DNA from 4 places in the Rhizobium sp. 10N414 genome. Region 4 is predicted to be linked to each of the others. Evidence: predicted binding sites of a transcription regulator. Region 4 holds the regulator's gene; each other region holds the start of a gene.
What was found. Region 4 encodes PhoB, which activates phosphate uptake and scavenging genes when phosphate is short. Its sites were predicted from a motif close to TGTCATNNANCTGTCAT; they were not measured.
Positions count from the first base shown of each region.

Region 1: a site for PhoB is predicted at 2,028-2,044, ahead of AC1DE4_RS15940 (DUF1045 domain-containing protein). Genes of this name have one in related genera too.
Region 2: a site for PhoB is predicted at 5,797-5,813, ahead of AC1DE4_RS09565 (BtaA family protein). Genes of this name have one in related genera too.
Region 3: a site for PhoB is predicted at 5,273-5,289, ahead of AC1DE4_RS05055 (UDP-2,3-diacylglucosamine diphosphatase). Genes of this name have one in related genera too.

Region 1 covers NZ_JBFTIN010000015.1:103,246-110,967, forward strand. Annotated here, with positions in the region: gene uraD (2-oxo-4-hydroxy-4-carboxy-5-ureidoimidazoline decarboxylase) at 1-208, opposite strand, end outside; gene puuE (allantoinase PuuE) at 208-1,131, opposite strand; gene AC1DE4_RS15940 (DUF1045 domain-containing protein) at 1,231-1,953, opposite strand; gene AC1DE4_RS15945 (NAD(P)/FAD-dependent oxidoreductase) at 2,067-3,245, opposite strand; gene mnmC2 (tRNA (5-methylaminomethyl-2-thiouridine)(34)-methyltransferase MnmC2) at 3,244-3,960, shown strand; gene AC1DE4_RS15955 (response regulator) at 3,950-6,796, opposite strand; gene AC1DE4_RS15960 (hypothetical protein) at 7,080-7,466, shown strand.
Region 2 covers NZ_JBFTIN010000007.1:104,085-111,806, forward strand. Annotated here, with positions in the region: gene AC1DE4_RS09540 (ArsR/SmtB family transcription factor) at 1-181, shown strand, start outside; gene metF (methylenetetrahydrofolate reductase [NAD(P)H]) at 186-1,085, shown strand; gene AC1DE4_RS09550 (lytic murein transglycosylase) at 1,594-2,826, opposite strand; gene AC1DE4_RS09555 (glycoside hydrolase family 25 protein) at 2,910-3,707, opposite strand; gene AC1DE4_RS09560 (class I SAM-dependent methyltransferase) at 3,838-4,509, opposite strand; gene AC1DE4_RS09565 (BtaA family protein) at 4,506-5,750, opposite strand; gene AC1DE4_RS09570 (serine hydrolase domain-containing protein) at 5,923-7,308, shown strand; gene AC1DE4_RS09575 (lytic transglycosylase domain-containing protein) at 7,302-7,722, opposite strand, start outside.
Region 3 covers NZ_JBFTIN010000003.1:4,084-11,805, forward strand. Annotated here, with positions in the region: gene AC1DE4_RS05035 (TolB family protein) at 1-656, shown strand, start outside; cobalamin riboswitch at 683-864, shown strand; gene bluB (5,6-dimethylbenzimidazole synthase) at 905-1,594, shown strand; gene AC1DE4_RS05045 (DUF2865 domain-containing protein) at 1,601-2,686, opposite strand; gene AC1DE4_RS05050 (NADP-dependent malic enzyme) at 2,809-5,121, opposite strand; gene AC1DE4_RS05055 (UDP-2,3-diacylglucosamine diphosphatase) at 5,349-6,173, shown strand; gene AC1DE4_RS05060 (MFS transporter) at 6,337-7,557, shown strand; gene dgcA (N-acetyl-D-Glu racemase DgcA) at 7,509-7,722, opposite strand, start outside.
Region 4 covers NZ_JBFTIN010000001.1:138,387-146,108, reverse strand. Annotated here, with positions in the region: gene pstA (phosphate ABC transporter permease PstA) at 1-452, shown strand, start outside; gene pstB (phosphate ABC transporter ATP-binding protein PstB) at 467-1,282, shown strand; gene phoU (phosphate signaling complex protein PhoU) at 1,326-2,039, shown strand; gene phoB (phosphate regulon transcriptional regulator PhoB) at 2,076-2,759, shown strand; gene AC1DE4_RS00745 (GcrA family cell cycle regulator) at 2,853-3,386, opposite strand; gene AC1DE4_RS00740 (aspartate aminotransferase family protein) at 3,815-5,011, shown strand; gene argF (ornithine carbamoyltransferase) at 5,054-5,971, shown strand; gene AC1DE4_RS00730 (Hsp33 family molecular chaperone) at 6,064-7,059, shown strand; gene apaG (Co2+/Mg2+ efflux protein ApaG) at 7,060-7,452, opposite strand; gene AC1DE4_RS00720 (O-succinylhomoserine sulfhydrylase) at 7,653-7,722, opposite strand, start outside.

The sequences.
Region 1 (7,722 bases), on a different contig from region 4:
GACGTCCGGCAAGATCGGGATGGGCACGCAGCACGCCGAGCCGCTCCTCCGGACTCGCCGCCCGGAAGATGGCGACGAGCGCCGTGTGGACACGATCCACCGTCAGTTCGTCGCCGACGAAACCGTCGTCATAGGCACGCTCGGCAATGAACGGCGAATGTTCAAAGACACCGCCGTAGCGTGACACGAACTCGTCCCGCGAAAGCATCAGATTGTCTCCGGCTTGTGGTGGGCATGCCAATGCTGCGCGATCTCGATTCGCCTGGGTATCCACACCTTGTCGTGCTTCAGCACATATTCGATGAAGCGTTTCAACGCTGCGGCGCGACCGGGACGACCGACGAGACGGCAATGCAGGCCAACCGACATCATCTTCGGGCTGCCGGCCTTCCCCTCTTCATACAGCGTATCGAAGGCATCCTTGAGGTAAGTGAAGAACTGATCGCCGGAATTGAAGCCTTGCGGCGTTGCAAAGCGCATGTCGTTCGTCTCGAGCGTATAGGGTATGATCAGGAACGGGTTGTCATCGACACCCTTCACCCAAAACGGCAGATCGTCGGCATAAGAGTCAGAGGAATAAAGGAAACCGCCCTCTTCCATGACGAGGCGCAGCGTGTTGTCCGAAGGCTTGCCTTGGTACATTCCGTAGGGACGTTCGCCGGTCAGTTCCGTGTGGAGGCGCACGGCTTCCTGGATATGCTTGCGCTCGACGTCTTCCTGGAAGTCCTTGTACTCAAGCCAGCGGTACCCGTGGCTGGCGATCTCCCAACCGGCTTCCTTCATGGCCGCGACCGCCTCCGGGTTGCGCGCCATAGCAAGCGTCACCCCATAAACGGTGGCCTGAACCTTGAGCTCCGTGAACATGCGCCACAAGCGCCAGAACCCGGCGCGCGAGCCATATTCGTAAATCGATTCCATATTGAGGTTTCGCTGACCCGGCCAGGACGCGGCACCGACAATTTCCGACAGAAGGTTTTCGGAGGCAGGATCGCCATCGAGAATGCAGCTTTCGCCGCCTTCTTCGTAATTGATAACGAACTGAACGGCCACGCAGGCATCGCCCGGCCACTTCGGGTCGGGCGTGTTGCGACCGTAACCGATCAGATTGCGCGGATAAGTTTCGGATACCATGAAATCACCTTCCTGAAAGTCGGCGAAACGGTAGCATCCAGAGAAGGAATGTCGAGACGGAAAGTACGCAACAGAGTTTTGCCTTTGCGGCYCAAACTCTTAGGCCAGTGTAGAAACACGATCTCGACGTGCGCTGACCTTGCCCATCGGATGCAGCGAATGCACGCTAAACGGCCCGCCATTCCCCTCTTCGACCATCAGCGCGACATTGGCGACCTTGACGGGATCGGCGAGGACTGGCTCGAAGGCGTTCCGAAGCGCCTGCTCGACCCGTGGCATGTCGCAGTGGCTGACAGGACCGGTCAGCGGCATATGAAAGCGAAACTCGTCCATCACAAAAGGGCTGCCCCAGCGATACAGATTGGCGAACTGCGCCGCCGACAGGCCACCCGGGTCCGTCCGCTCGATTTCTGCCTCGCTCAACGGCGCCCGGAATCGGTCGAACTCTTGAACGACGGCACTGGAAAGATAGTGGACATGTTCGCAAGGCCGCGACGGAACGAGACTGTAGAATACACCGAGCCTCGCCACCTCAAGCTGATGGATGTGAAACGGCGTCAGCGTTCCACAGAAGCGCATCAGATCCCGCAGAAGTTGCGCCTCCGTTACGTCGGCGGCGAGGCGGAAGGGCGCCTTCAGAACACCTTGGAAGCCATAGCGGCGCGGTAGCGCCGTATGGAAGGCAATCTCGTGAATGCTCAGGCCGCGGATCGCTGTCGGCTCGACCATCTCGCCAGAGAACACGTTTCGACCCAACCAGTTTGCAGCCACGTGCGAAAGCGGGTCGCTCGCAGCGGGTGTAAAGCAAATGGCATAGCGCATCCAATTTCCTCCGTCGAACAAACGGCACAGCCCTCCGTCGGCGCCGCGGTTGCGCTAGCAGATAGGTGATTTGCATGACAGAATAACGAAAGGCAGGAGGTGCTAATTCACGTTTAGCGTGAAGCGACGCAGATGTGATTGGCGAGCAAGAAGCTTTCCGGCAGCGCGAAGGGCGGCTGGCGGCCGGCCGCGAGGTGGATCGCTGCCGCAGCCAGACGGTGCGCCAGGCCGAAGCTGACCTTGAAGCCGCCGGTCAATGCGATCAGGCCGGCATGGTCGGGATGGACGCCGATCATCGGATCACGATCGATCGCTTTCGGCCGCAGACCGGCCCACCGCTCAACAACGGGCGCGCCTCGCAACGCCGGCACCAATTGGGCAGATGCCTCAAGCAGCGCGTCGAGCTGCTCGTCCGTCGAGAATGGTTCGTCGAAGCGATTCTCGCTGGTGCTGCCGACGGCGACATGGCCGCCCTCATGCGCAACGATATACAGCCCGTCGCGAAAGATCGTCGGCAAGGACGGGGCTATGTCGACTTTCAGCAGGGCTGCCTGGCCTTTGACGGGCTGGCCCAGCGGCTTCACAAGGCCACCGGTATACCGCTGCAGCAATGGAAAGGATTGGTGGCCGGCAGCGACAATGCACTGTCTGAAAGCAATGTCACCTGCACTGGTAATCGCAACCTTGCGCTCAAGATCGAGATCATCGACCGAAACGTTTTCGGCAACGCGGACGCTCCGTGCGTCGCGCAGTGATGCCGCTAGGAGCGCGATGAGCGACCGCGGCGCGACTCTGGCGGCAAGCGTGTCGTGCACGAAGCCGCTTTCACCTGCCGCTGCGTCCAGCCAGTTGTCCTGGGGAGGCTTGTCGAGCACGCGCCAGTGGTAGCGCTGCTCGCCGGCGATCCAGCGATGCTTCGCATCCCGGGAATGACCGAGCGCGATCTCGCGCAAATGCGGCTTCGGCAGCGGAATGAGGCGGCCCGAGCGCCGATAGCCGGCGGAAAGACCGGTCTGCCGTTCCAACGCTGCAATCTCCGCCTCCAGAGAAACGAGCGCATCGAACTGAAATTGCTTCTTGGCATTCCACTTGTCCGGCATGTGCGGCATCAGCGCCCCGAGCAGGCCGCCGCTCGCGCCGTGACCTAGCCGGCCGGCTTCGATGAGCCATGCATTGATGCCCAGGCGTTCCGCCTGAACCGCTGCCCATAGCCCCATGATACCGCCACCGATGATCAGCAGGGCAGTCGATGATTGACCGGAACGCGCGGTCGGACTATCGGCTTTTGGCATGACAGATACTGATCCCGAAAAGAGTGCTGGCCCCCACCAGCCGCTGGAGTGGCGCGACGGCGATATGCCCTATTCACCGGCCTTTGGCGACCATTTTTATTGCCAGACCGATGGCCGGCTGGAATGCGGACACGTTTTCCTCGCCGGCAACGGCCTGCCGCAGCGCTGGCAGGATAACGGCGACTTCCTGATCGGTGAGCTCGGCTTCGGCACAGGTTTGAATTTCGCCGAAACGTGGCGGCAATGGAAACTCTTTCGGCGCAACGGGCAGCAACTGCACTTCATGTCGTTTGAACTTTATCTGATGCGGCGTGGGGAAATCGACCGTGCGCTTTCTCATTGGGCCGAGATCGACATCGAGCGGCAAGCCCTGGCGGCCGCCTGGCCGGAAACGCCGGAAGCAAGCGTCTTCCTGCGGCTCGATGACCAGACGTCGCTCAGCGTTATCCGCGGCCATGCTCTCGAAGGCGTCGCGGCCGCGCAAGCCGGCTTCGATGCCTGGTATCTCGACGGCTTCGCCCCATCGCGCAATGCCGACATGTGGTCTGAGGAATTGATGCGCCTCGTCTGCGAGAAGACGAAGCCAGGCGGAACCTTCGCGACCTATGCGGCGGCCGGCTTTGTCCGACGAAACCTGATCGCCGCCGGCTTTGCGGTGGAGCGTCGTGCCGGCTTTGCCGGAAAACGCGAGATGCTCTGCGGCATCAAATCCTAGACCCCGCGTGCTGCTCGCTCGCGCGCAGCCACAGCGCAAGCTTCTCTTCGAGCAGTTCCGGGCTGATCGGTTTTGACATGTAATCGTCCATTCCGGCGTCCAGGCAGAGATCGCGGTCGACCTCCAGCGTATGCGCCGTCACTCCGATGATCGGCACGCGATGACCTTGTACGCGTTCGCGATCGCGTATTGCGCGCGTCGCGTCGTGGCCGTTCATGACAGGCATCGAGACATCCATCATGATGATGCGTGGTGCGCAGCGATCCCATGCCTCGACCGCCTCCTCGCCGTTGCCGACGACGAGAAAACTGAGGCCGGTTTCCTGCAATATCTGCGTAAAGACGATCTGGTTGACTTCGTTATCTTCCGCAACCAGCACGTCGATGAACTCCGCCGGCGGCCATTCGGAAGGCTCAGCTTTGGCGAGCGGCGGCGGCGCTGCCTCCGGAACCGTCTTCCCCGCCGCAGCGATCTGTTTCGTGCGACTTGCCCGCACGACGTCAACGATGGTGTTTCGCAGCACGTTGGCCCGCGCCGGCTTCATCAAATAGGCTTGACCGTTAAGCGCGGCGAACTCTTTCTCCGTCCCGGAAATGTCCATTGAGGTCAGGAAGATGATCGGCAGCCGTTCAAAGCGGCTGTCGGCGCGCAGCTTCCGTGCGATGTCGGCGCCGTTCATGCCCGGCATCTGGTAATCCAGCACGACCGCATCGATCTCGATGCCCAACTCGTTCGCTGCGGCGATTATTGCCATGGCCGCCGGTCCGTCCTCGGCGGCGGCCCCATCGAAGCCCCAGAGGTCCAGCTGCTCGGCCAAAATCTGTCGGTTGACCGCGTTGTCGTCGACGATGAGAACGCGCGCACCCGTCACGTTGACCGGCAAGGGCTTTGGAGCAAGGCGCGCCGCTGCCACGGTGAGAGGCAGGTTTACCGTAAAGACCGAGCCCTCCCCCGGTTCGCTGTCCACCTCGAGGTAGCCGCCGAACAAGTCGACCAGCCCTGCCGTGATGGCAAGGCCAAGCCCGGTTCCCTCATGGCGACGCGTGGAGGATGAGTCGATCTGCGAGAACTTGTCGAAAATGGAGTCGAGCTTGTCGCCCGGGATGCCGATGCCGGTATCCTCGACCCGGATGCGCGCCATGATTTCGTCTTCCGCGCCCGGCGTAAAGCCGACGTCCACAAGGACGTGACCGCGCTCGGTGAACTTTATGGCATTGCCGACGAGATTGGCGATGATCTGGCGGAAGCGGCCGGCGTCACCGATCACGGCCGACGGCAAATCGGGTGCCGCGCGCACCAGCAGCTCTATGTTCTTCTCAGCCGCCGGCGAAGACAGGAGCGTTGTAACGTCCTCGATCGCCTCGACCAAATCGAACGTCGTGCGCCTGAGGGTCATCTGGCCGGCGTCGATCTTGGAGAAGTCGAGAATGTCGTTGATAATCGTCACCAAGGCGTTGCCCGACTTGGCGATGATATCGATGAACGTCTTCTGGCGCGTGTCGAGATTGGTCTTCGCCAGCAATTCGGCCATTCCGAGAACGCCGTTCATCGGCGTTCGGATCTCATGGCTCATATTCGCCAGGAACTCCGACTTGACGCGATCGGCGGCTTCCGCCCGGGATAGCAACCGCTCAAGCTCGGCCTCACGCTGCTTCGCTTCGGTGACATCGGTGAACAGCGCAACCCAGTGCTGCCGCTCGCTGATCGTCGCATCCAGGTTAACCCAGCGCTCTCCGGCGACATGGAACGGCGTCGAAATCGGCTTCTTGGCCGCGATATTATCGCGCCAGCTCTGCAGGATTTCATCTTCCTGCCCGTGAAAGTCGCCACGTTCGGCGCAAAACCGGAACAGATCGATCCACCCCCGTCCAACTGCGAGATATTCAGGTGGTATGGCGAGGATCTCGCTGAGTGGCTCGCTGGCAAGCAGGATGTTGCCGTCCTGAACGATCAAGAGGCCCTGCGACATCGCCCGTGTCGCGTCCTCCATCAAGTCGCCGAGATGCGCGAGAGCCGCCCGCGTTTCGTGAATTTCCTTCTCCCGCTGGCGGACCGCAGTGACATCAGTATAGGAAAGCAGGACGCGACCGTTGGAAAGGCAGCCGCCCTCGAACAGGACCCGCTTGCCGTTAACCCAGCCCAGTTCTATTGGCGGCTGCTGTTCCGCAGCAAAATGCTTCTCGCGCCGGGCAAGGATCTGCTCCGGCGTGAGCCTGTCCCCATAGCGACCGAGTTGGTGATTGCGACGGATGACGTCGATGAAGGCCAAGCCGTCGAAGCGGTCGTCACGTGGTAGATCCCAGACATCGTAGAACTCGTCATTGGCGTAGAGGACGTTGCGCTCTTCGTCGAGGATCATGACACCGACTGGGAGAGCACGAAGAATGCCTTCAAGATCGTCCGTCAGCGCCCGGCTGCGAGCCAAGTCGGATGCCGAAAGGGTCGGCTTGGCCCCTGTCAGCTGATCGCCGCCGTCTTGATGTGGAGCTGTCCTTTCAAAAATACCGAGCACATAGACGCGGTCTTCGGACGGCGAGAAACTCTCGATCCGCACCCGCTCGCGCCCGAAGCCCCTGCTGTCCAAACAAACGGCACTTTCCTCACTCGCGAAGACGAGCGCGCGCCGCTCCTTGTCTTCGCGGGCCTCCTCTTCCGGCGTATCGATAAGTTCTCGGCTCCGGCAGCCGATGAAATCAGGGATCTCCCTTCCGAAGAAGGATGCATAGGCCTCGTTGACGGCCACATAGCGAAGCTCGCTGTTCTTGACATAGGCGGGGCGCTCCAGATCCGCGATCCGGCGGCAGGCCAGCTCGAGAAGGTCCCCGCTCGATGTCAAAGTTGGTCCTCAGTCAGGAAAAGCTTACTCATCGAGCAAGTATAACGGGCGCTCTTTAACAACCCTTTAACCATAATGCAGCGGCACCCTGCAGGACGCAGGTAACCTGTGCTCTAGCGCCGGCGCGGCCGCTGCGATGCAGCAGTTCAAACCGAATAAACCCTGCGGAACTGTGGTATAGTTTCACTCGTTTCTAAAATGAACTCGTTCAGTTGGCCCGTATACCCGAACGGTTTCGCCTGACGGCTTCAGGAACAAGCATCGTCTACGAAAGGAGACGACCATGTCCGTACTTCATAAAAGCATGGCGGCGGGCTTAATGGCATTGACCCTGACGGGTACAACCCTCATCCCGGCAACGCCCGCGAACGCCAATCATGACTTCTGGGGAGGCGTTGCCGTTGGAGCAGTCGGCGGCCTGCTGCTGTCGCAGGTTGGGCGCCCCTACGCCTATTACGGCTATCCGGGCCCATACTATCGACCGTACTATCGGCCGTATTACAGGTCCTACTATAGGCCGTACTACCAACCCTATTATGGGGGCTACTACAGGCCGGCATATCGGAGCTATTACAGGCCTTATTCGCGGTACTACTACGCGCCTCGGTGCCATATCGTATGGCGGCACAACGGTTGGGGCGACGCTTACCGGACACGGGTCTGCTACTGAGAACGGCGCTGGCATAGGGTGTCGCTGCGGTGGGCGTTGAGCCTGTGCTCTTGACTTTTGGCCCCAACTAGACCAAATGCAGGCCAGCTTTCACCTTCCGGCCGCCGCGTGAGCGTGCCCCTGCCAGCAAATAGGAGCAGGAAGAAGGGCAAAAGCGCATTTCGTACAGGCCGCATCCCAAGACGCGGGCAAGAAGCGCTGGAAAGCTTTTTCCAACAAGACAAGTTCCCACTTCACGCGGGGTTCTTGACGCCAG
Region 2 (7,722 bases), on a different contig from region 4:
TCAGTCGATGTCCGACTGGATGCGCAAGGCTGGGCTGGATGTCGAGCAGGTCGTCGATCTTCATCCGGGTCATGAAAGCGGGCAGGGGCTCACCGTCACTGTCTGGCTTGCGCGCGACCCCCGGCGCCTTATGGCCTCCGCAGCGAGCGAAGGCGCCGAACCCATACTTGCCGGGAGATAATCATATGGCTTTGAACAGCGACGCGCGCCGCAAAATCGGCATTTCCTTCGAGTTCTTTCCGCCTAAGTCGGAAGAGATGGAAGGTCAGCTGTGGAATACGGTCACCGATCTGCAGGACTGGAATCCCGACTTCGTATCGGTGACCTATGGCGCCGGTGGCACCACCAAGGCGCCTACACTGGCGACTGTCTCACGGTTCCTTTCCGAAACCCCGCTCGCCACGGCGTCGCATCTCACCTGCGTCGGCGCGACGAAGGACGAAACGCATAGCGTCATCGACAGCTTCCGCAAGGTTGGCGTGAAGCATTTCGTGGCGCTGCGTGGCGATGCTCCGGGCGGCGTTGGCGCGCCCTATCAGCCGCATCCCGGCGGCTATGCGAATGCGGCGGCATTGGTTGCCGGTCTGCGTGAGATCGGCGATTTCGAGATTTCGGTGTCGGCCTACCCGGAAAAGCATCCGGAAAGCCGCGATACCGCCGCCGACATCGAGATGCTGAAGCAGAAGGCGGATAACGGCGCGACCCGCGCGCTGACGCAGTTCTTCTTCGATAACGACAATTTCGAGCGCTACCTGGAAAATGTACGGGCTGCGGGCATCAAGATCCCGGTTGTGCCGGGCATCATGCCGATCCAGAACCTGACGCAGCTGAAGCGCTTCGCCGGTGCCTGCGGCACGGTCATCCCTGCATTTCTCGATGAACGCTTTGCAGGCTACGACGACAAGCCGGAAGAAAGAGCCAAGGTTGCCGCTGAAGTTGCCGCCGAACAGATCGAGGATCTGGCTCGCCGCGGGCTCACCGATTTCCACCTTTACACGATGAACCGGGCGCCGCTCGTTTCGGCCGTGCTGACCAATCTCGGCTTCACACGGGAAGGCGCCAGGAAGGCTGGCGCTGCCGCGTAGGCTGCTCCGTCAGTGACGACAAAAAGAAAAGCGCATCTCCTCGTGGGATGCGCTTTTCTTCATTGAACTGTTTCGCTACTCAGGAGTCTCGGTACTGTTCGCTTGCCTCGGCGTTCAGATGAAAAGCATTGTCAATACAAATGCAAACGCCGCGCTGACCAAAAGGACATTCAAGGATTGTGTAAGTCCCATGTCTGTCTCCTCGCGTTAACAGTTGCGATAATATGTCGTGATTGTGTCGCTTGGAAAGCGGATTTTATATTGCGCTGCGGCGAAAATGTCACATTGCGGCCGTGATGCTTTCTTTAATTTGTTGAAATCGCAAGATAAATCTCCGTGGAAAAATATTCACAGATTTTAACCGGCCGTTAAGGTCGGCGATCCAGCCTTCACACTTGCGGCAAGATGAAGGCTTTGCCTGAAGCGCCTGAAACCATGGAACAATCCCCGAAAATGAAAAGGCCGGGTGCGAAACCCGGCCTTAAAGTGCTCGCTTGAGGAAACGTGATCAGAGCGAGTTGAGGAGCGTCGGCGTTGCCCAGCCATCGGCGGGAATACCGAGACGCTGCTGCTCCTTCTGGATGGCGACGCGCGTGCCTGAACCAAGGATGCCGTCGACCTTGCCGACGTCGTGACCGAGCGTTCCGAGCTTGGTCTGCAGTTCCTTCATCTGGTCGTTGGAAAGTCCCTGTTCGGGCGTGCCCTTGAGATAGGTCTCAGCGCCGGCAAGGCGTGTCGCGAAATAGGCGGCCGAGGTCGTGTAGATGAACGACTTGTTCCATTCGAGATAGATCTGGAAATTCGGATAGGCAATGAAGGTCGGGCCAAGGCGACCCTGCGGCAGTATCAGGTCGCCATGCAGGTTGCCGAAGCTCGTGTTGCCATCGCGCGGCTTGACGCCAAGGGCGAACCACTCACCGGCCGTCAGTGGGCCACCGATACCGGATTTCTCCCAGGGGAGGTTCTCGGGAAGCGTGACTTCCTGGATCCACGGCTGGCCCTTCTGGAAGCCGAGATGCTGGATGAACTTGGCCGCCGTCAGAATGGCGTCGGGGCCGCTCTGCTTGAGGCGGACGTGACCATCGCCGTCGCCGTCCATGCCATAGGCGACTATGTCACGAGGCAGCATCTGGACCTGGCCGATCTCGCCGGCCCAGGCACCGGTGTTGGTTGCCGGGTCGAGGTCGCCATGCTGAACCATTTCGATGAGGGCGATCAGCTGCGGACGGAAAAGCTCCGGACGGCGGCAGTCGTGAGCCAGGGTCACGAGGGCGTTGCGGGTGTTGAAGTCGCCCTGTACGGCGCCGAAGTCGGTTTCCATCGCCCAGAAGGCGGTGATAACCCCTGCGGGTACACCAAATTCCTGCTCAGCACGGGCGAAGACATCTGCGTATTGCTTCATCTTCTGGCGGCCAATGTCGAGCCGGCCCTGGCTGACAGTGCGTTGCGAGAATTCCAGGAAAGTCTGCTTGAACACGCCCTGAGCGCGGTCGCGGCTCAAGACCTTCTGGTCGATCTGTGCGCCTTCCAGAGCCTTGTCAGCAGCTTCGGCCGATGCGCCCGCTGCGATGGCGTCGGCCTTTACGCCGGCCAAGAATTCGCTGAGGTCGCCGTCACATGCTACCGCCGGTGTCTGCGAAGCCGGGGCACTCGGTGCCGGCGTCTGCGCGGCTGCGCCGGTCGCCAGACCGGCAGCGAAAAGGAGTGCAAGTGCCGTGCGGCTTGCGGGCGAGACGTACATAGTTTCGATCCTCGTCATAAAATGGAATTTCCGTCGATTTCCCAAATGATTGTGACGGAAGCAAGAAAGACGAGGCGACGTTACTAAGAATTTGTGTCCTTTGATACAGCCGCTACCCAGTTGTGCCAATTCTGGGTCGATCCGGCAAAGACATTGATGTCCGTTGGACCCTTGATACCGGGGATGACGCCCGTCGACGTGTATTGCCAGAAGGCCCAACGGCGGTCGGCATAGGTGACTTCGGGATGCTTGGCGGTGGAGCGGACCCAGAAGTGGTAATTCTGGAAGTAGCCGACGAGATTGTCGCGGTGGAAGTCTACCGAGGTATAGATGATCGGCCGCTTGCCGTAATAGGCCTCGAGGCGATCCATGAAGCGCTGAAGCTGGGCGCGGACCGCCGCCGGATCGGGGCGATAGCGGCATGTCTTCGATTCCGCATTCCATTCGGCGTCGAGGACCGGCGGCAGGCGCATGGATTCCTTGGGCACGTTACGGATAAACCAGTCAGCCTGCTCATCGGGCGTCGAGCAGAAATAGTAGAAATGATAGGGAGCGTGCGGAATGCCGACGGCGCGGGCGCGCTGCCAGTATTCGTTGAAGCGCGGATCGATGCGGTCCTTGCCTTCGGTCGCCTTGATGAAGGCGAAAGCAACGCCGGAACCCTTGACCGTCTGCCAGTCGATATTGCCCTGCCACTTCGACACGTCGATGCCGTGGATCGGCTGCTGCTCAGGATGCTTTGATCCGAAGTCCTGGGGATCGGTGTCCTTGAAGCGCGTCTTTGGCTTCACGGACGCTGTTTCGAGAAAATCATAGCCCGATGACGTGCATCCGGCGAGCATGACAGCCAACGGCAAAACGCAAAACAGAAGCCGGCGCATAGATGTTCCGTCGCGAAACGAATGGATTTTTTGCCCCACAGCTCGACCCCGTTAAAGACGCGTCCAGCAGAGGAATGTCCCCTCTATTTTCCATATCAACGTAAAAAAACGGTTAGTTTCAAGCGAAATGTCAAGGTTTGGTCACAATGACGGCCCGCCAGGCATAYCCGCCACCAATGGTCTCGAAGGTCAGTCGCGCTTGATTTTCAGAGGCTTGCGACGCGAGAACCTGCCGCAAATCGGCACGCGGCGACACGTGAAATTTTCGCAGCCACGCCTTGAGAAAGCGTGCAAACCAGCCCGGAAGGCGCTCCTGCTGGCCGAAATCGACGATGTGCAGCTCGCCGCCGGGGGCGAGGGCGGCCATGGCCGAGTCGACGGCGCGTTCCCAATCGGGGATCATCGAAAGGGCGTAGGAAATGAGAATGCGGTCGAAGCCGCTGACGCCGAACTCGCGCGGCGTGAAGGCGGTCGCGTCCGCGACGCGGAAATCCGGAACCGTTGCTTTGGTCTCGAATGTTTTGCGCGCGGAGATCAGCATCTCGTGCGAGATGTCCAGGCCGAACAGCCGAGCCCGCGGGTAATATTGATGGGCGAGCGCCAGGTTGCGGCCGGTTCCGCAACCGACCTCCAGCAGGGTGCCGTCTTCCGGCACATTCAGATTGCGGATCGTCTCATCACGGCCGAGAAGGTAGTACTTGCGCGTCAGGTCATAGATGTGGCGCTGATAACGGTACATGCCGTCCATCAGGGCGGCGTGGCCGTCGTCCTTGGTGACGGGATTCGTGCCGACCCCGCTCACGCATTCTTCCCGTAGATATGGAAGCCGCCATAGATTGCCGAGCGATCAAGCGCCGTGAGTTCGGCGGAGCGATTTTCCATGTACGTCCACTGATCGCGGATTGCAGGCGACAGACGGCCTTCGATGATGCTCTTTTCGGCCGCCGTACGGAAGATCGCCCGGGCACCTTCGCGCGCCGTGCGGCTGATCTCTGCCCATAGGTCGTTGAGTTGCTGGTCCGTCATCCAGTCCTGTGCATCCAGGAGGACGTAGCGATCGCGCGATCCGGCCGGCTCGCCGGCGAGCAGTTCCGTGAAGCTTGCATGATGAACGGTGACGCGATCCACATTGCCACGGATCGCCTCGTAGTTCGCGGGCTCGAGATAGGTTGGGAGTGTGCCTTCGCCCTTCGGCGCGTAGCGGCGAGCGAAAGCCTGCCAGGCAAAATAGTTTTCCTGCATGGGGAAGTGACAGGCCAGCTTCTCAAGTCGGTGCCGTAGGATCGGCGCGATTGACTGCTCGGCGGCGAGGCTTGCCAGTTCGTCGTATTGCTGTGGCGGGATACCGAGGCCGAACAACGAGCTCTTGCGGCCGGTGATCCAGCGTACGACCGGCTTGTCGAAGAGTGGTGCGATCTTCTCGTCGAAGAACTGGCGCTGCTCGCGCAGGGAGCGCGTCTTGGTCATTTCCGTCAGGTCGACGCCATGCAGGCGGGCCAGAAGGTGTGCTGCTCCAATGAACCGACCGAGGAGACCTGTTTCGTAGATGTTGCGGTCGAAAACCGTGACCCGCCGACGGCCGAACTTGCGGCCGTTCCAGTAGTTGCGGGTCGCGTCGTCAAGATTTGCAGCGAGGAATTGGTCGAAGGCGTGGCTGTTCGACAACTCGCGCGGTGTGGCGAGGAAGCGAACGAGATCGGCGTGTGCGGGAAGGTGGCTGAACGCGGCAAGCTTCAGGCGATTGAGGGCAATATGATGCGGATTGAGATCGACCACATCAATCGACGCCGGGCTCCTGGAAAGATAGGCAAGCATGTTGCAGCCGCCGGAGCCGATCGTCACGATGCGGTGGTGAGGCTGAAGCTCCATCGCCAGCATGTCGAGGTCGGGATCTTCCCAGATTTGCGGATAGACCAGGCCGGAAAACAGCAGCCCAAAGAGCCGTTCCGAAAAGCCTGCCTTGGAGAAGGCATTGTGGCGGAGAAGAGCTGCCTTGAGTTTCCGGTTCTTGCGGAAGCCGGCATCCGGTGCAAATTCCGTCATATGAGTCTTTCACCCTTTTAGCGTTCAGGGCGTTTAGCGCGCCGTCACTACAGTTTGATGACGCAAGCTGTGGGCGCGTGCTTCCGTCGGTGGAAATGGAAAAACATCCGGGCATTGGGGGCTTTCGCGCTGCCGGCTTTCCTGCTTCTCTTGTGGGCAAGGAGGATCGCATATGCGATTTGTGCTGCGTGTCGTGAGGCCACTCGCTCTTTTGCTGGTCGCGATCGTCGCTATGAGCGCGGCTTGGCTTTATGCGCGGCCACCTGAATTGCTGCGAGTCGGTGATGGTTACGCAGCCAAGATCGTTTGCTCGAACGTATTCCTCGCAGGGCGTGACCCCGAACAGGTGCTTTACGAGGACGTTCAGGCGCCGGGAAATCCGTTGCTACGACTGGTACGCGTCACTGTCGACAGGCAGGACAAGCGGGTTACCGCTCGTATCCTCGGGCTCTTCGCGCCGGGCCATGCGATCTATCGCGGCGCACTCGGCTGCAGCAGCGTGCCGGATGGTGACTTCGAGGCCGCGGCGCGCGCCGTGCCCGAGGTTCCGGTGACTCCGGAGCCGCAAAATGAGGCCCCATGGCCGGAGGGAAATGCCGTCGCGAAGGCCAATGACAGCCGTGTCGATGCACTGCTTTCAGATGCCGAGCTGATCGGTCCTGCAATGCGCGCGGTTGTCGTGGTTCGCAACGGCCGCATCATCGGGGAGCGCTATGGTGATGGATTCGGTCCGATGATGCCGCTCACCGGCTGGTCGATGACGAAGACCGTGAATGCAGCCATCGTCGGGCGGCTGATGCTCGACAACAAAATCGCGTTCGATGAGGCTGGCCTTCTGCCGCAGTGGAAGGGGGGCGACCATTCGGCGATCAAGCTGAGTGATCTGCTCGGCATGGAGAGCGGCCTGGTGTTCAACGAGAGCTACGGCACGGTCGCCGATGTCACACGGATGCTCTATCTCGATGCGGATATGACGGCGCTGCCAGCAAGTCTGCCATTGGAGGCAAGCCCGGGCCAGCGTTTCAGCTATTCAAGCGGTTCGTCGGTGCTGATCTCAAAGATATGGATGAACAGGATTGGCAACATGCAGGCGGCGCTTGCCTATCCCAAGACGGCGCTGTTCGACCCGATCGGCATGTCGAGTGCTGTCTTGGAGGTCGACGCACGGGGCACCTTCGCCGGCAGTTCCTATCTTTACGCCACAGCGCGGGATTGGGCGCGTTTCGGCCAGTTCCTTCTTCAGGACGGCGTCTGGAACGGCCAGAGGCTGTTGCCGGAACGGTTCATGGCAGCGATGAGGACGCCGACCGTGGCCTCGGGCGGCAAATATACCCGGGCGCAGGCCTGGCTCGCCGCGCCGGGCGGTGACACCAGCGCCGTTGCCGGTCTTCCCGAAGATACGTTCTGGATGGAGGGGCACGATGGGCAGAGCATTGCGATCGTGCCGTCCGCGAAGCTTGTCGTCGTCAGGCTCGGATTGACGCCAAGCTGGCTTCGCTACAAGCCGCAGATGCTGGTCAAAGAGATCCTAGCCGCGCTGCCCGGCAGTGATCAGTAGTTGCCCTGGGCGACGTCGTCCATGCCCTTGCGCTTGGCTTCGTAGTAATAGCCACGGGCATAGAGGCGGACAGCATCGTCTTCGCTGCTGTCAGAGACGAGCCAAGCGCCGCGAAGATACTTGGCGGCGTATTTGATGTTCGTTTCGGCATCAAAGAGGCCAGCGGGATCACCTTCGTAGCCCATGGACTTGGCCGTGTTGTACTTGATCTGCATCAGGCCGAAATAGCCGCGCTTGTTATAGGCCTTGGAATTGTAGCGGCTCTCGCGATGCACGACGCGGTGAAGCAGCGAGGCGGGCACCTGGTAGAGCTTCGAATATTTGTCGATGATCTTGGTGATTGCGCTTTTCTCAACCGTCGGCGCGCCATCGTCGTCGCTGTCGCTGAACATCGGCGGTGCGGCCGGTGGATCC
Region 3 (7,722 bases), on a different contig from region 4:
ATACCGGCTTTGCGACGACCTGCAACAACGACCACGGCATTTCGCCCGATGGCCGCCAGATCGTCATCTCCGACAAAACCGAGTTCGGGAAGTCGACGATTTATGTGCTGCCGGCCGAAGGTGGTACGCCGCGGCTGGTGACGCAAAATCGGCCATCCTATTGGCACGGCTGGTCGCCCGACGGGAAGCAACTCGCCTATTGTGGCATCCGCAACGATTTGTTCGATATCTACACGATCTCCGTTGACGGCGGCGAAGAAAAGCGGCTGACCCACGGCGAGGGACGCAATGACGGGCCGGACTATTCCGCCGACGGTCAATGGATCTACTTCAATTCTAGCCGCACCGGCCTCATGCAAATCTGGCGAATCCATCCCGATGGGACCGGTCTCGAGCAGGTCACCAGTGACAACTATGGGAACTGGTTTGCCCATCCGTCGCCCAACAACGACAAGGTTCTGATCCTTTCTTACGATCCTGATGTGTTCGACCATCCACGCGATCTCGATGTTCGCCTGCGGCTGATGGACATGGACGGCGGAAACCTGACGATGCTCTTCGATCTCTTCGGCGGGCAGGGAACGATCAACGTGCCCAACTGGTCGCCGTCAGGTGATGAGTTCGCCTATGTGCGCTACTTTCCCGTCTCGGATTAAGGGATTGCGTCGGCCAGGGTTTATGGGCATAGACGCGTCCGTCGGGTGCCCGCCGCGGGCGGGAGAATCGGGAATTCGGTGAAAGACCGAAACGTGCCCAACGCTGTAAGGCTGACGGCTGCCGCAAAGAGCCACTGGTCCAGTACCGGGAAGGCGCGGCAGTCGGATGACGCCAAGTCAGAAGACCGGCCCGACACCATAGACTGACCCGCGTGGACGGCGGGCGGTTGTGTTGTTGGGGATTGACGATGCGACCAGACCATTCAGGCTCCCTGTCGGGAGCCGCAGCCTTTTCGACCGAGGAACGCGACGCCGTCTACAGGGCGATTTCGACGCGACGCGACGTGCGTTCCGAGTTTCTCCCGGATGCCATTCCGGACGACGTCGTCAAAAGGCTTCTGACGGCCGCGCATCACGCGCCGTCCGTTGGGTTCATGCAGCCCTGGAATTTTATCCTGGTGCGCGATGACAAGGTGAAGGAGGCCGCGTGGCAGGCCTTCAATCGCGCCAACCGCGAGGCCGGCGAGATGTTTGAAGGCGGGCGGCAACAGCTCTATCGCTCGCTGAAGCTTGAGGGCATCCGAACCGCACCGCTCAGCATCTGCGTGACCTGCGATCCGGACCGCTGCGGCGATGTCGTTCTTGGCAGGACGCACAATCGGCGGATGGATTCCTACTCCACGGTCTGCGCCGTGCAGAATCTGTGGCTCGCCGCCCGCGCCGAAGGCGTGGGGGTCGGCTGGGTGAGTATCTTTCACGAGTCCGATATCAAGGACATCCTCGGTGTTCCTGATCGGGTCGAGATCGTTGCCTGGCTCTGCGTCGGCTATGTCGACCGGCTCTATGACCAGCCGGAACTCGCCGTCAAAGGATGGCGCCAGCGATTGCTGCTGGATGAACTGGTGTTTACGGATCGCTGGGACAATCCAGCGGACTGAGGGCGGCTATTGCTGCTGCGGCTGAGGGCCCGGCTTTGCCGGATGCTTGAGGTCGATTGTGCCTTGGTCGCCGGCCAAGAACTGCGGACCGATCTGGCGCACCTTGTTGGTCGCCGGATCATATGGCCTGTCCGGCACCTGAGGCTGCGGTGCAGCCGGGGCGGCGACCTTGCTCGCTGGCTCGGGCTTCTTGGTTTCGATCGTGGTGATCGATCCTTGTTGCGGCGGTTCGCTGATCGATTGGCTTTTTCGCATCCGCTCATAGTAGGCGTTGAGGTCGCAGCTGCAGGATGATTTTTCGCCGGGTTTGCGGTTCTTGTAGGCGAAAGCGTTCGGCATTGCGCTGTAAGGAGCGCCCGTCGCCGCCGATATCATCTGTGAAGTCTCAGTGCTGGAGACGTCATGATAAAAGAGCTCGGTGTCGATGCCGGGACACATCTTCGAGCAGGTGTCGGCATCGCGGGCGAAGTCCTGCGAGGTTGCATTCGAGCTTAACGGAAAAAAGCCACCGTCGCAGGTGCGCACACAGACGGTATTGAGATGAGAGGGCGTCGACATGCCGGGGAGACCGTATCGGCGCTGGCCGGGATCGCCACCCGGCGGTACGAAGGTGTCGTTTCGCAGCGCCTGATCTTCAATGCTTGGAGGCGGTGCATATCCATCGCCGCTGTCGGCGGGCCACTGTTCCTCGTTGCAGCCATTGTCATCGAGCGCCGCAAGAAGCTCGTTTCGCGTGCGGACATCCTCGCTTTGGCCACGCAGCTCGTCGCGCCGCTGCTGCAGATAACGGATGTTGTCGACCATTTTGCTCTCCGCGCGCTCAAGCTCCCCGCAATAGCCGTCATCGTCGCCGATCACGACCATGCTGCCGCTTGTGCAGCCGTTCTGACGGAGATCGCTACGGACTTTGCGAAGCTCAAGGTTCTGTTCGGCGATGGCGCTGGCGAATTTGCGCACCTCGGGTGTGCTGCCGATGATTTGCGGCAGATCCGCAAGGCGGGCACGCAGGTCTCCGCAGATCGCCGGCACCTGGGCATGGGCCGGGCCGATCAACACAAGTGCGGCTGCGAATGACAGAATCCAGCGGTTCAAGGCATCGTCCCATCGGTGAGCAGGTCGTAAGGCGCGGCGTCCCGCCGCGCCTCCATTGCTAGCCCGTTTGTCTTAACAGGCTGCAGTCGGAATCTTAGCGCATTTTCTCGATCGGCCGCAAATCACGCCGGCTGTGAAGCCTCGACGACGGCGAGGGCAGCCATGTTGACGACACCGCGGGAGGTCACCGAGGGCGCCAGGATGTGCGCCGGCAGCGCAGCGCCCAGCAGGATCGGCCCTACATGCAAGCCGTCGATCATCGATTTCACGACGCCGAGGGTGATATTCGCCGAATCCAGGTTCGGGAAGACCAGCAGGTTCGCTTCGTCATGCAGGGTCGTGTCGGGCATGACGCGCTTGCGCAGGGCGTCGGAGATCGCGCTCTCGCCATGCATCTCGCCGTCGACTTCAAGCTCCGGGGCTGCTTCGCGAACGAGCTTGAGAGCAGCACGCATCTTCGTCGCGCTCTCGGATTCACGCGAGCCGAAATTCGAGTGGGAAACGAGGGCCACGCGCGGCGTAATGCCGAAGCGCTTGATTTCCTCGGCGGCGAGAACCGCGGACTCGGCGATTTCTTCCGCAGTCGGATTGAAGGTGACGTAGGTGTCCGTGAAGAACGTGGCTCCGCGCTGCGAGATCAGCAGGCTGAGTGCCGAGAAGTCGCAGACGTCATGCCGCTTGCCGATGATCTGGCGAACGTCGCGCAGATGCTTCTCGTAACGGCCTTCCAGGCCGCAGATCAGAGCGTCGGCTTCGCCGCGCTTCAGCGCCAGCGCGCCGATGACGGTCGTGTTGGTACGAACGATCGTGCGGGCGGCCTCCGGAATGACGCCGCGACGCCCGACCAGCGAGAAGTAGAGATCGACATATTCGCGGAAGCGCGGATCGTCTTCCGGGTTGATGACGTCGAAATCCGAAAGCGGGCGGATGCGCAGGCCGTAGCGCTGGAGGCGCGTTTCGATGACCTGCGGGCGGCCGATCAGGATCGGTTCGGCAATGCCTTCTTCCAGCAGCACCTGCGCGGCGCGCAGCACGCGTTCATCCTCACCTTCCGAGAAGATGACCCTCTTGCGCTCGGCATTCTTCGCCGCAGCAAAGATCGGTTTCATGATGAAGCCGGAACGGAAGACGAAACGGTTGAGCTGGTCGAGATAGGCGTCGAAATCGGTGATCGGACGCAAGGCGACACCGCTTTCGGCGGCAGCCCTCGCGACCGCCGGGGCGATCCGCAGGATCAGGCGCGGGTCGAAGGGCGAAGGGATCAGGTAGTTCGGGCCGAAGACCGGCGTTTCACCCGAATAGGCGCGGGCGGCGACGTCGGACGGCTCCTCGCGCGCAAGTGCCGCGATGGCGCGCACGGCAGCCATCTTCATTTCTTCGTTGATGGTGACCGCGCCGCAATCCAAAGCACCCCGGAAGATGTAGGGGAAGCAAAGAACATTGTTCACCTGGTTCGGGAAGTCGGAGCGACCGGTGCAGATCATTGCATCGGGGCGGGCAGCGCGGGCGAGATCGGGCATGATCTCCGGCGTCGGATTGGCGAGCGCCATGATCAGGGGGTTTTCGGCCATCTGCGCCAGCAGTTCCGGCTTCAGCACGCCGGCGGCAGACAAGCCAAGGAATACGTCGGCGCCACCGATGTTTTCCGCAAGCGTGCGCGTGTCGCTCTTTTGGGAGTAGACGCTCTTCCACTCGTCCATCAACTCTGTACGGCCTTCGTAGACCAGGCCTTCGATGTCGTGGACCCAGATATTCTCGCGTTTGGCGCCCAGCGTGACGAGGAGGTTGAGGCAGGCGAGGGCAGCGGCACCCGCGCCCGAAGCGACGATCTTGACCTCGTCGATCTTCTTGTTAGCCAGTTCCAGGCCATTGAGGATCGCCGCAGCGACGATGATGGCCGTGCCATGCTGGTCGTCATGGAAAACCGGGATCTTCATGGTCTCGCGGAGACGGCGCTCGATCTCGAAACATTCCGGCGCCTTGATGTCCTCGAGATTGATGCCGCCGAAGGTCGGCTCGAGCGAGGCGACGGTCGAGACCATCTGATCGACACTCGTTGCATCGACCTCGATATCGAAGACATCGATGTTGGCAAACTTCTTGAAGAGGACGGCCTTACCCTCCATGACCGGCTTTGATGCCAGCGGACCGATATTGCCGAGGCCGAGAACGGCCGTACCGTTGGAAATGACCGCTACGAGATTTGCGCGCGAGGTATAGTCGGCGGCCGTCTCGGGATTGTCGCGGATGGCGAGACAGGGTGCTGCGACGCCGGGGGAATAGGCCAGCGCCAGGTCGCGCTGGTTGCCGAGCGGCTTGATTGCCTGGATTTCAAGCTTGCCCGGACGCGGATAGCGATGGAAGTAGAGCGCTTGCTCGTCGAGGCTTCCACCTGCCAAATTCTTTTCCGTCTTGGACTTTTCGTGATGATCCATCATCGCCTCCGGCTGCCGCATGCTGTCTTTGAACTGCCTTCAATACATCAAACGGGATGGTCGAACAGTCGGAATTTCCGTTCGAAATGCGAAAACAGCGCAAATCTGCCGTGACGGGAGCGCAGGTCTGTAGAGACCGGGAAAATCGGGCGTGACAACCGGATGTCATCTTCCTGAAACACGAGTCTGGTTTTGGAAGGTCAGGTGAACCATGGGACACGAGCAGGATGCTTGTGAGGGACAATATGGATACGCGGCACTTCCGTACGCTTTTCATTTCCGATGTGCATCTCGGCTCCAAGGCCGCGAAGGTGGACTTCCTGTTGGATTTTCTCAAGCATCACGAGGCCGATACCATCGTCCTCGTCGGCGATATCATCGATGGCTGGCGACTGAAGCGCAACTGGTACTGGCCGCAGGATTGCAACGACGTGGTCCAGAAGCTGCTGCGCAAGGCGCGCAAGGGCACGCGGGTGGTTTATATCCCCGGCAATCACGACGAATTCCTTCGTGACTTTCCAGGCACCCATTTCGGTGGCATCGAGGTTGCCGAGCGCATCATGCACGAAGCGGCCGACGGCAAGAAGTACCTCGTGCTGCATGGCGACGAGTTCGACGTCGTGGTGCGCAACGCCCGCCTGCTCGCCTATCTCGGCGACTGGGCATACGACATGGCGATCATAATCAATATTGGCCTAGCAGCAATCCGTCGCCGGATGGGGATGCCGTACTGGTCGTTTTCCGCATGGGCCAAGCTTCAGGTGAAGCATGCAGTCAACTTCATAGGCGAGTTCCAGCGCGTCGTTGCCGACGAAGCCCGTAAGCACGGTGCGGACGGCGTGATTTGTGGCCACATTCATCACGCTGTCATGGAAGACATGGACGGGATCCGTTACATCAACACTGGAGACTGGGTCGAAAGCTGTACGGCGATCGCCGAGCATCAAGACGGCGCCTTTGAATTGATCGAATGGCGTTCCATGAGCGGTACGCAGGCGGTCCCGATGGCGATCGGGCATCGCGAAAAGGACGTCGCCCCGCAAGCCGCTTAGGCGCAATCTCCCAAGCCAGCAATTCAATGCATCAGTTTAGCCCGTTGTGTCTTTGCGACAGGCCCTATTTATTTTTTTAAACGTTTCAATCGGGCAATTTCTTGCCATAGTCGCCCTTAGGTTGACGTGATAGGCAGCGTTCAGTTTCCTGCAGGTCCACCTAATGATTCCCGCTCAAAACCCTCAGACAGGCGAGGGCGCCCCGCCGCGCTTTCGGCTTCTCAGTGCCCTGTCTTACTGCGCGCCCCTGCTCGTCAATGGCGTTGCGTTGCCCTTCTTTCCGATGTGGCTTGCACAGCACGAATTCAACGACCACGAGATCGGCGTCATCCTCGCGGTGCCGATGGTCGTGCGCGTGCTCGTCGCCCCGATCGTGGCGATGTATGCCGACCGGATGAGGGAGCGAGCGGATGTGCTGCTGTTTTCCGGAGTCCTGTCGCTGCTGACAGCCATCGCGCTCTACTGGACGAACACATTCTGGCCGGTGCTGATCGTCTACACGATCCAGGGAGCGACCTTTGCCTGTTATGTCCCGGTTGTCGAATCGATCGTGATCTCCGGAGTGCGGCGCTGGGGTCTGGATTACGGCTCCATGCGGGTATGGGGGTCGGTAGCGTTCATCGTCTCCACTCTGATCGGCGGGCAGCTGATCGGGCATTGGGGTGGCGAGATGGTGTTGCCGGTCATGACCTTTGGCTTTGTTATGACTGTTGTGATGGCTATCTATTGTCCCCGGATCGGCCCGACGCGCAGGCGCGGGATACCTGTCGATATCTCGGCTGCAACGGGGAGTTCTCTGCGCCAGCCCCATTTGTTGGCGTTGCTGATCGGGGTCGCAATCCAGCAGTCGAGCCACGCGGTGCTGCAGGCCTTCGCATCCCTCTACTGGCGAGAACTCGGCTTTTCCGGCACCGAGATCGCCGTTTTGTGGAGTGCTGGCGTTGCGGCCGAAGTGACCGTCTTCTTTCTTTCCCGCCGGCTGAACCGCCGGTTCAGCGCCTGGACGCTAATCCGGTTCGGGGCGGCGGTCAGCGTGTGTCGCTGGATTCTGTTCCCGATGCATTGGGGGTTCTGGGGCTTCTTCCTGCTTCAGTGCATGCATTCCTGCACCTATGCGTTCGTGCATACGGGCGTGCAGACACGTATCGTCGCCTCGGTGCAGGAGACGCAGGAATCGTCGGCGCAGGGCGCGTATTTCTTCTACAACGGCATGTTCATGGGGCTGATGACCATCGCCTCCGGTTACATCTACGCTTGGCTCGGCCTCGCAAGCTACTACGTGATGGCACTCGTCGCCCTGACCGGTCTCGGGCTGGTTATCGCGGCTTACTATCTTCAGCCCCAGAGCGTCGTTTCCGGCGGGAAAACGAGAGAGGCCGTATAACGCAGTCCCGGTTCGCGGTCGCGAGCAAGCAGCAGCGGTCCATCGAGGTCGACGAACTCGGCGTCCTGGGCCAGCAGCACGGCTGGCGCCATTGCCAGCGACGTGCCGACCATGCAGCCGACCATGATCTTGAAATCAAGGCGTTGCGCCTCTTTCTTCATCACA
Region 4 (7,722 bases):
GTTCAGCGTCGCTGGTTGGTGGTCTGGTACTGACCCTGATGACCTTGCCCACGATCATCATCGCGACCCGCGCAGCGCTTCGCGCCGTCCCGCCATCGATCCGCTCGGCCGCGCTCGGCCTCGGCGCCTCCAAGATGCAGATGGTCTTCCACCACGTCCTGCCGCTTGCGATGCCCGGCATCCTGACCGGCACGATTATCGGTCTGGCGCACGCGCTCGGGGAGACGGCGCCGCTGCTTTTGATCGGCATGGTCGCTTTCGTCGCGAATGCTCCGGCGACGCCCATGGAGCCTTCGACGGCCCTGCCGGTGCAGGTCTACATGTGGGCCAATGAAGCCGAGCGCGCCTTCGTCGAGCGGACCTCCGGCGCCATTATCGTCCTGCTCCTATTCCTGATCCTCATGAACCTCGGAGCCATCCTCTTGCGTCGTCGCTTTGAGCGCCGCTGGTAAACGGAGTAAACATTATGAACATGTTGACGGAAGCAGCAGTTGAGAAAGCGGTTGATCAGAAGATGAACACCATTCCCTACAAGATGATCGGCCAGGACGTCTCCGTTTACTACGGCGAGAAGCGCGCGCTGTTCGACGTGAAGCTGAACATCCGTGAAAACACGGTGACCGCCCTGATTGGCCCATCCGGTTGCGGCAAGTCCACCTTCCTGCGCAGCCTGAACCGCATGAACGACACGATCGACGGTTGCCGCGTCACTGGCAAGATCACGCTCGATGGCGAAGATATCTACGATCCGGATATCGACGTTGTGGAGCTTCGCGCGCGTGTAGGCATGGTGTTCCAGAAGCCCAACCCGTTCCCGAAGACGATCTACGAAAACGTCGCCTACGGTCCGCGTATCCATGGGCTCGCCAAGTCGAAGGCCGACATGGACCAGATCGTCGAACACAGCCTGCAGCGCGCCGGCCTCTGGAATGAGGTGAAGGATCGCGTTCACGAAGCTGGCACCGGTCTTTCCGGTGGTCAGCAGCAGCGCCTCTGCATCGCCCGCGCCGTCGCCGTCAGCCCCGAAGTCATCCTGATGGACGAGCCATGCTCGGCACTCGATCCGATTGCAACGGCCAAGGTCGAGGAGCTCATCCACGAGCTCCGCGAGAACTACACGATTGTCATCGTGACGCACTCGATGCAGCAGGCCGCCCGTGTTTCGCAGCGCACAGCCATGTTCCACCTTGGCAACCTCGTCGAGGAGAATGACACCGACAAGATGTTCACCAACCCGGACGATCCGCGCACCCAGGACTACATCATGGGCCGCTTCGGTTGATCGGCCGTCTCGGTAGCACTTACGATATTCAAGGATGAGCCCTATGGCATCGACACATATCTTTTCTGCCTACGACGATGATTTGAAGTTCCTGTCCCGCCGTATCTCGGAAATGGGCGGCTTGGCCGAGCAGATGGTCTCGGATGCCGTACGCGCGCTCGTAAACGGCGATACGGCTCTTGCCCAGAAGGTCATCTCGGACGATGTGATCCTCGACCACGCGGAGCGCGAGATCGGCGACAAGGCGATCGTCACGATCGCCCGCCGCCAGCCCATGGCGGCCGATCTTCGCGAGATCATGGGCTCCATCCGCATCGCGGCAGACCTGGAGCGCGTCGGCGACCTGGGCAAGAACACTGCCAAGCGCGTCATTGCCGTACAGAGCGCCGGCGTGCCGCGCAAGCTCGCCCGCGGCCTCGAGCACCTGTCCGAGCTCGCCCTCGTCCAACTCAAGGAAGTCCTCGACGTCTACACGAGCCGTGCTGCCGACAAAGCAAAATCGGTCCGTGAGCGCGACGAGGAAATCGACGCGATGTACACCTCGCTGTTCCGTGAAATGCTCACCTACATGATGGAAGATCCGCGCAACATCACCAGCTGCACGCATCTTCTGTTCTGCGCCAAGAACATCGAGCGCATCGGCGACCACGCCACCAACATTGCCGAAACGATCTACTACATGGCCACCGGTGCCCAGCCGGAAGGCGAACGTCCGAAGGACGATACCGCCAACACCGTCGGCGCAGTCACTGAATAGTCATTCCGCGACCGCGCCCCCAGGAGACCGAAACGAATGATCCCTAAAGTAGCTGTCGTTGAAGACGAAGAAGCGCTGAGCGTGCTTCTCCGCTATAACCTTGAGGCCGAAGGCTTTGAGGTCGATACCATCCTGCGCGGCGACGAGGCCGAGATCCGGCTTCAGGAACGCACGCCGGACCTTCTCATCCTCGATTGGATGTTGCCGGGCGTGTCTGGCATCGAGCTCTGCCGCCGCCTGCGCATGCGGCCGGAAACCGAGCGCCTGCCGATCATCATGCTGACCGCCCGTGGCGAGGAAAGCGAACGGGTTCGCGGCCTCTCGACCGGTGCTGACGATTACGTCGTCAAGCCGTTCTCGACGCCGGAGCTTGTCGCTCGCGTCAAGGCGATGCTGCGTCGTGCCAAGCCCGAGGTGCTCTCGACGCTGCTGAAGTGCGGCGATATCGAGCTGGATCGCGAGACGCACCGCGTTCACCGCAAGAGCCGCGAAGTCCGCCTCGGCCCGACCGAATTCCGCCTTCTCGAGTTCTTGATGGCATCGCCCGGCCGCGTCTTCTCGCGCTCGCAGTTGCTCGACGGCGTCTGGGGTCACGACATCTATGTCGACGAGCGTACTGTTGACGTCCATGTCGGCCGCCTGCGCAAGGCTTTGAACTTGCCCAACATGCAGGACGTCATCCGCACCGTGCGCGGTGCCGGCTATTCGATGGAAGCCTGATCCTTTCAGGCGAGAGCCTGAGAGGTCTTTCCCTTACAACGAAAAACGGGCCCGCGAGGGCCCGTTTTCTTTATTCCTTATCCGGCTTCCGGGTCAGGCGACCCGGTTAGCGGCCTTGCGGCGCTCGTTGACCGGCTGGTAGGCCATGCGCTGATGATACGTGCAATACGGGGAAGAGTCCGGGGACTCGCAACCGCAGAAGTGGAAGTCGTCATTGAGCGGATCGCCGACCGGCCACTTGCAGGTGCGCTCGGTGAGCTCGGTGAGGCCAAGGCGGCGAGAAATCGGAACGATTACATTTGCGGCCGGACGGAAGCGGACTTCCTCCACCGTATCGATTTCGATCTCTTCCTTGAGCATCGTCGCGCCCTGTTGGCGGGTAACGGTGCGTGTGGTGATCCGCGAGGCGTAGTTCGTGGCGCGGGGCGCCGAAGTCGTGCGCTTGGGGGTTCTGACGGTGGTCGTCGAACCGCCGGCCTTGGCACGGCCGGGCAGACTCAAACGATGGACTTTACCAATGACGGCGTTACGACTTACACCGCCAAGTTGTGCTGCGATCTGGCTGGCGCTCAGGCCTTCGGACCACAGCTTCTTCAGTTTTTCAACGCGCTCGTCTGTCCAGTTCATGCCCCTGTCTCCGCCTTATTAGCGTTGGTGTAGGCAGAATCCTTCACCGTTGCCACGGACGTATCCGAGGCAAGAAACGCTTACTCAAATTTTGGTGACTAGTTCCGCCGCATGCAGCCTAGTAATTGAGTTTTAACCTAGTGTGAGGCCGACTCCGTGACAAGAGTCGGTTGAATCTCGGGGAATCGATTTTCAAGTTTTCCCCAACTTGCTGGGCGTGAGAGTCATTTATGCAACATAGTTGTTGATAGGTCGAGCGCCTCGGGATGGCTGCTTGACGCATGCAGCGAAACCTCAGTTTTGTTGACATTGCAGTGCGAAAAGTAAATAGTGCTGCTCGCCGCCGAAAGGCGGCATTTTTAATTTTCCGGACCTGCTTTCCTTAGCCGGAGTCCGGCTGCTGATGATTGCTGATAGGAGATCGCGCCATGGCTGAAGCCGCGCTTTACGACACCTACTCTCGTGCCCCGCTGCGGTTCGAGCGAGGAGAAGGCGTGTGGCTGATCAGCGAAACGGGCGAGCGATATCTTGATTTCGGCGCGGGCGTTGCCGTCACCTCCGTTGGCCACAGCCATCCGCATGTGGTTGGCGCGCTGAAGGAGCAGGCCGACAAGGTCTGGCATCTGTCCAACATCTATGAGATCCCGGGTCAGGAAACACTGGCAAAGCGGCTGACCGATGCGACCTTCGCCGATAAGGTGTTCTTCACGAACTCCGGCGCGGAAGCCTTGGAATGCGCGATCAAGACCGCGCGCCGCTATCAGTTTTCCAAGGGCCATCCCGAGCGGTTCCATATTATCACCTTTGAAGGCGCCTTCCATGGCCGTACGCTGGCGACGATTGCCGCCGGTGGCCAGGAGAAATACCTCGAAGGCTTCGGTCCCAAGGCGCCTGGCTTCGATCAGGTGCCGTTCGGTGATCTCGATGCAGTCCGCAGCGCCATCACAAATGAAACGGCCGCGATCCTCATCGAACCTATTCAGGGGGAAGGCGGCGTCCGCCCGGCGACGAACGAGTTCCTGAAGGCACTTCGCGCGATCTGCGACGAGCATGGTCTGCTGCTGATTTTCGATGAAGTGCAGACCGGCATGGGCCGCACGGGCAAGCTCTTTGCGCATGAGTGGTCAGGCGCTACCCCCGATATCATGGCGGTTGCCAAGGGCATCGGCGGCGGCTTCCCGCTCGGAGCCTGCCTTGCCACGGCAGAGGCCGCTTCCGGCATGAAGGCCGGCACGCATGGCTCCACTTATGGCGGCAATCCGCTCGCCATGGCAGTTGGCAGTGCCGTGCTCGACGTGATCCTCGCGGAGGGCTTCCTGCAGCAGGTGCGTGACGTCTCGCTGGTATTCCGCCAAGGGCTGGCCTCGCTCAAGGATCGCTATCCTGATATCATCGAGGATATCAAGGGCGAGGGGCTGCTGCTCGGCGTCAAGGCCGCCGTGCCGTCCTCCGAACTGCTGCAGGCGATCCGTGACGCCCATCTGCTCGGCGTACCCGCTGGCGACAATGTCATTCGTCTTCTGCCGCCTCTGGTCGTCACTGCTGACGAAGCCCGCGAGGGCCTTGCCCGCCTCGAACGCGCCGCCGAAAGCGTGCGCGCTGCGAAGGTCAAGAAGACGGCTTAATGAGTAGTGCCTGTCGGAAGGCGGGCGTGATAGGTAACGATAATGGCTTCCCCCAAACACTTCCTCGATCTCTCCGCCGTCGCGGCATCCGACCTACGGCTCATCATGGATGACGCAATCTCGCGCAAGCAGGCCTTCAAGGCCGGGCAGGGCGACAAGCCGCTATCAGGCAAGATGCTGGCGATGATCTTCGAAAAGCCCTCGACGCGCACCCGCGTGTCCTTCGACGTTGGCATGCGCCAGCTCGGGGGCGAGACGCTGTTCCTGTCGGGCACAGAAATGCAGCTCGGCCGCGCCGAGACGATCGGTGACACGGCCAAGGTGCTGTCGCGCTATGTCGACGCGATCATGATCCGCACGACTGATCATGCCCGCATGCTGGAGCTCGCCGAGCATGCAACCGTTCCTGTCATCAACGCATTGACGGATGATACGCACCCCTGCCAGATCATGGCTGATGTCATGACCTTCGAAGAGCACCGCGGCCCGATCAAGGGCAAGACGATCGCCTGGACCGGTGACGGCAACAACGTGCTGCATTCGTTGGTCGAAGGAGCCGCGCGTTTTGGCTACCGCATGAATATGGCGGTGCCCCTTGGTTCCGAGCCAAAGGATCACTATCTGAACTGGGCCCGCAATGAGGGCGCCGAAATCATGCTTTACCATGATGCAGACCGTGCGGTCGCCGGCGTCGATTGTGTGGTGACCGATACCTGGGTCTCCATGAATCAGGAACATCGGGCCCGTGGTCACAACGTATTCCAGCCTTATCAGGTCAATTCGGCTTTGATGGCGCAGGCCGACAAGGATGCATTGTTCATGCATTGCCTGCCCGCCCATCGTGGTGAGGAAGTTACGGACGAGGTGATCGACGGCCCGCAATCCGTGGTCTTCGATGAAGCGGAAAACCGTCTTCATGCGCAGAAGTCGATTCTTGCTTGGTGCCTGGGCGCGATCTGAACCATACTGGACGCCACGTTTGGCCGGAAGGCCCGGTGGCCGTGCGAGCGGATGGACACCCTTGTCTGCCGCTCTCAGACTAGGAGAAGACCATGGCAGAACCTGCAGCCACCCTCGGCGAATTCAATTTCGCCGGCGATGATCATGTCGTTCCGTTTCAGGTTGAGGGACTGGATGTGCGCGGTCGCGCCGTCCAGCTCGGGCCGATGCTGGACGCGATCCTCGAGCGCCATCGCTATCCTGCGCCCGTCGCGCGGCTTCTTGCCGAAGTCGTTGTGCTGACGGTGCTGCTCGGCACGTCGCTGAAATTTGAAGGCAAGTTCACGGTCCAGACCAAGGGCGACGGCCCGGTGGACCTGCTTGTTTGCGATTTCTCGACGCCTGAGAACGTGCGTGCCTACGCACGCTTCAACCAGGGCCTCCTCGACAGGGCCGTTGCGGCAGGGCAGATCGAGCCCGAACAGCTTCTCGGCAAGGGCATGCTGGCCTTTACGATCGATCAGGGCAAGTTTTCCCAACCCTACCAGGGTATCGTTGCGCTCGACGGTGCGACCCTTGAAGAGATTGCCGGCACCTATTTCCGCCAGTCTGAGCAGATCCCGACGCGGGTGCGTCTTGCTGCTGCCGAACTCTTCGATCGCGACGACGCGGGCAAGCCGCGCCACCGCTGGCGGGCTGGCGGTCTTGTCGCCCAGTTCCTGCCGGAAGCGCCGGAGCGCATGCGCCAGCCGGATCTTCACGGCGGCGACGGCGATAGGACTGGCGGCACCCACAAGGAAGACGATGCCTGGATGGAAGCCCGCTCGCTCGTCGACACGATCGACGCCGACGAACTGACGGATCCGCAAGTCGGCACCGAGCGGCTGCTATATCGTCTGTTCCACGAGCGTGGGGTTCGCGTCTACGAACCGCGCGAGGTCTTCGATCGGTGCAGCTGTTCCCGCGAAAAGATCAAGGGGGTGCTGAAGGGCTTCTCGGCGGAGGAAATTGATGCCAGTCAGGAAGACGGCGCAATTTCGGTCACCTGCGAATTCTGCTCGACGACCTATCGTTTCGAAGTGGAAGAGGTGGCAGAGCCTGCTGAGTGATCAGTTCAGGACTCTCAGCAGCCCTGGCGAATCCAGTGAGAAGGCGGGTATTTCGACATTGAAAAGCTCGCCTTCGTCCGTTTCCATCTGGTAGTGGCCGAACATCAGCCCCGACGGCGTATCCAGCGGGCAGCCCGAGGAATATTCATAGGTATCGCCGGGCGCGAGCCGCGGCTGTTCGCCCACGACGCCGGCGCCCGTGACCTCATCGACGAGGCCGTTCTGGTCGGTGATGTTCCAATAGCGGTTCACCAGTCGCACGGACTTGTCGGAATTGTTGCTGATGACGATCCGGTAGCCCCAGACATAGCGATCGTCTTCCGGATCGGATTGCTCCTCCAGATAAAAAGGTTCGACGACGACTTCAATGTCTCGTGTAAGGGCGCGGTACATGCCTACACCATAGTCAATATACGTTACCGGTATCTTATACGACAGCCGATCCGTCAATAAACCGATAGTCGATCACGTCCGTAATGCCTGTAAAGGCAAGAAGTTTCGCCACTTAAGCCTGACTTTGACCTGTCTTGGGTGGGGCAAAGCAGCATGTGGCGGTCGGCCGGATTTGCGTCGATCCGGCCGATGTCGGCTGATCAGGCGTTCACTTTTGCGAGAGCCTGGGCGAAGTCCTCGATCAGGTCGTCCGTGTCCTCGATGCCGGCG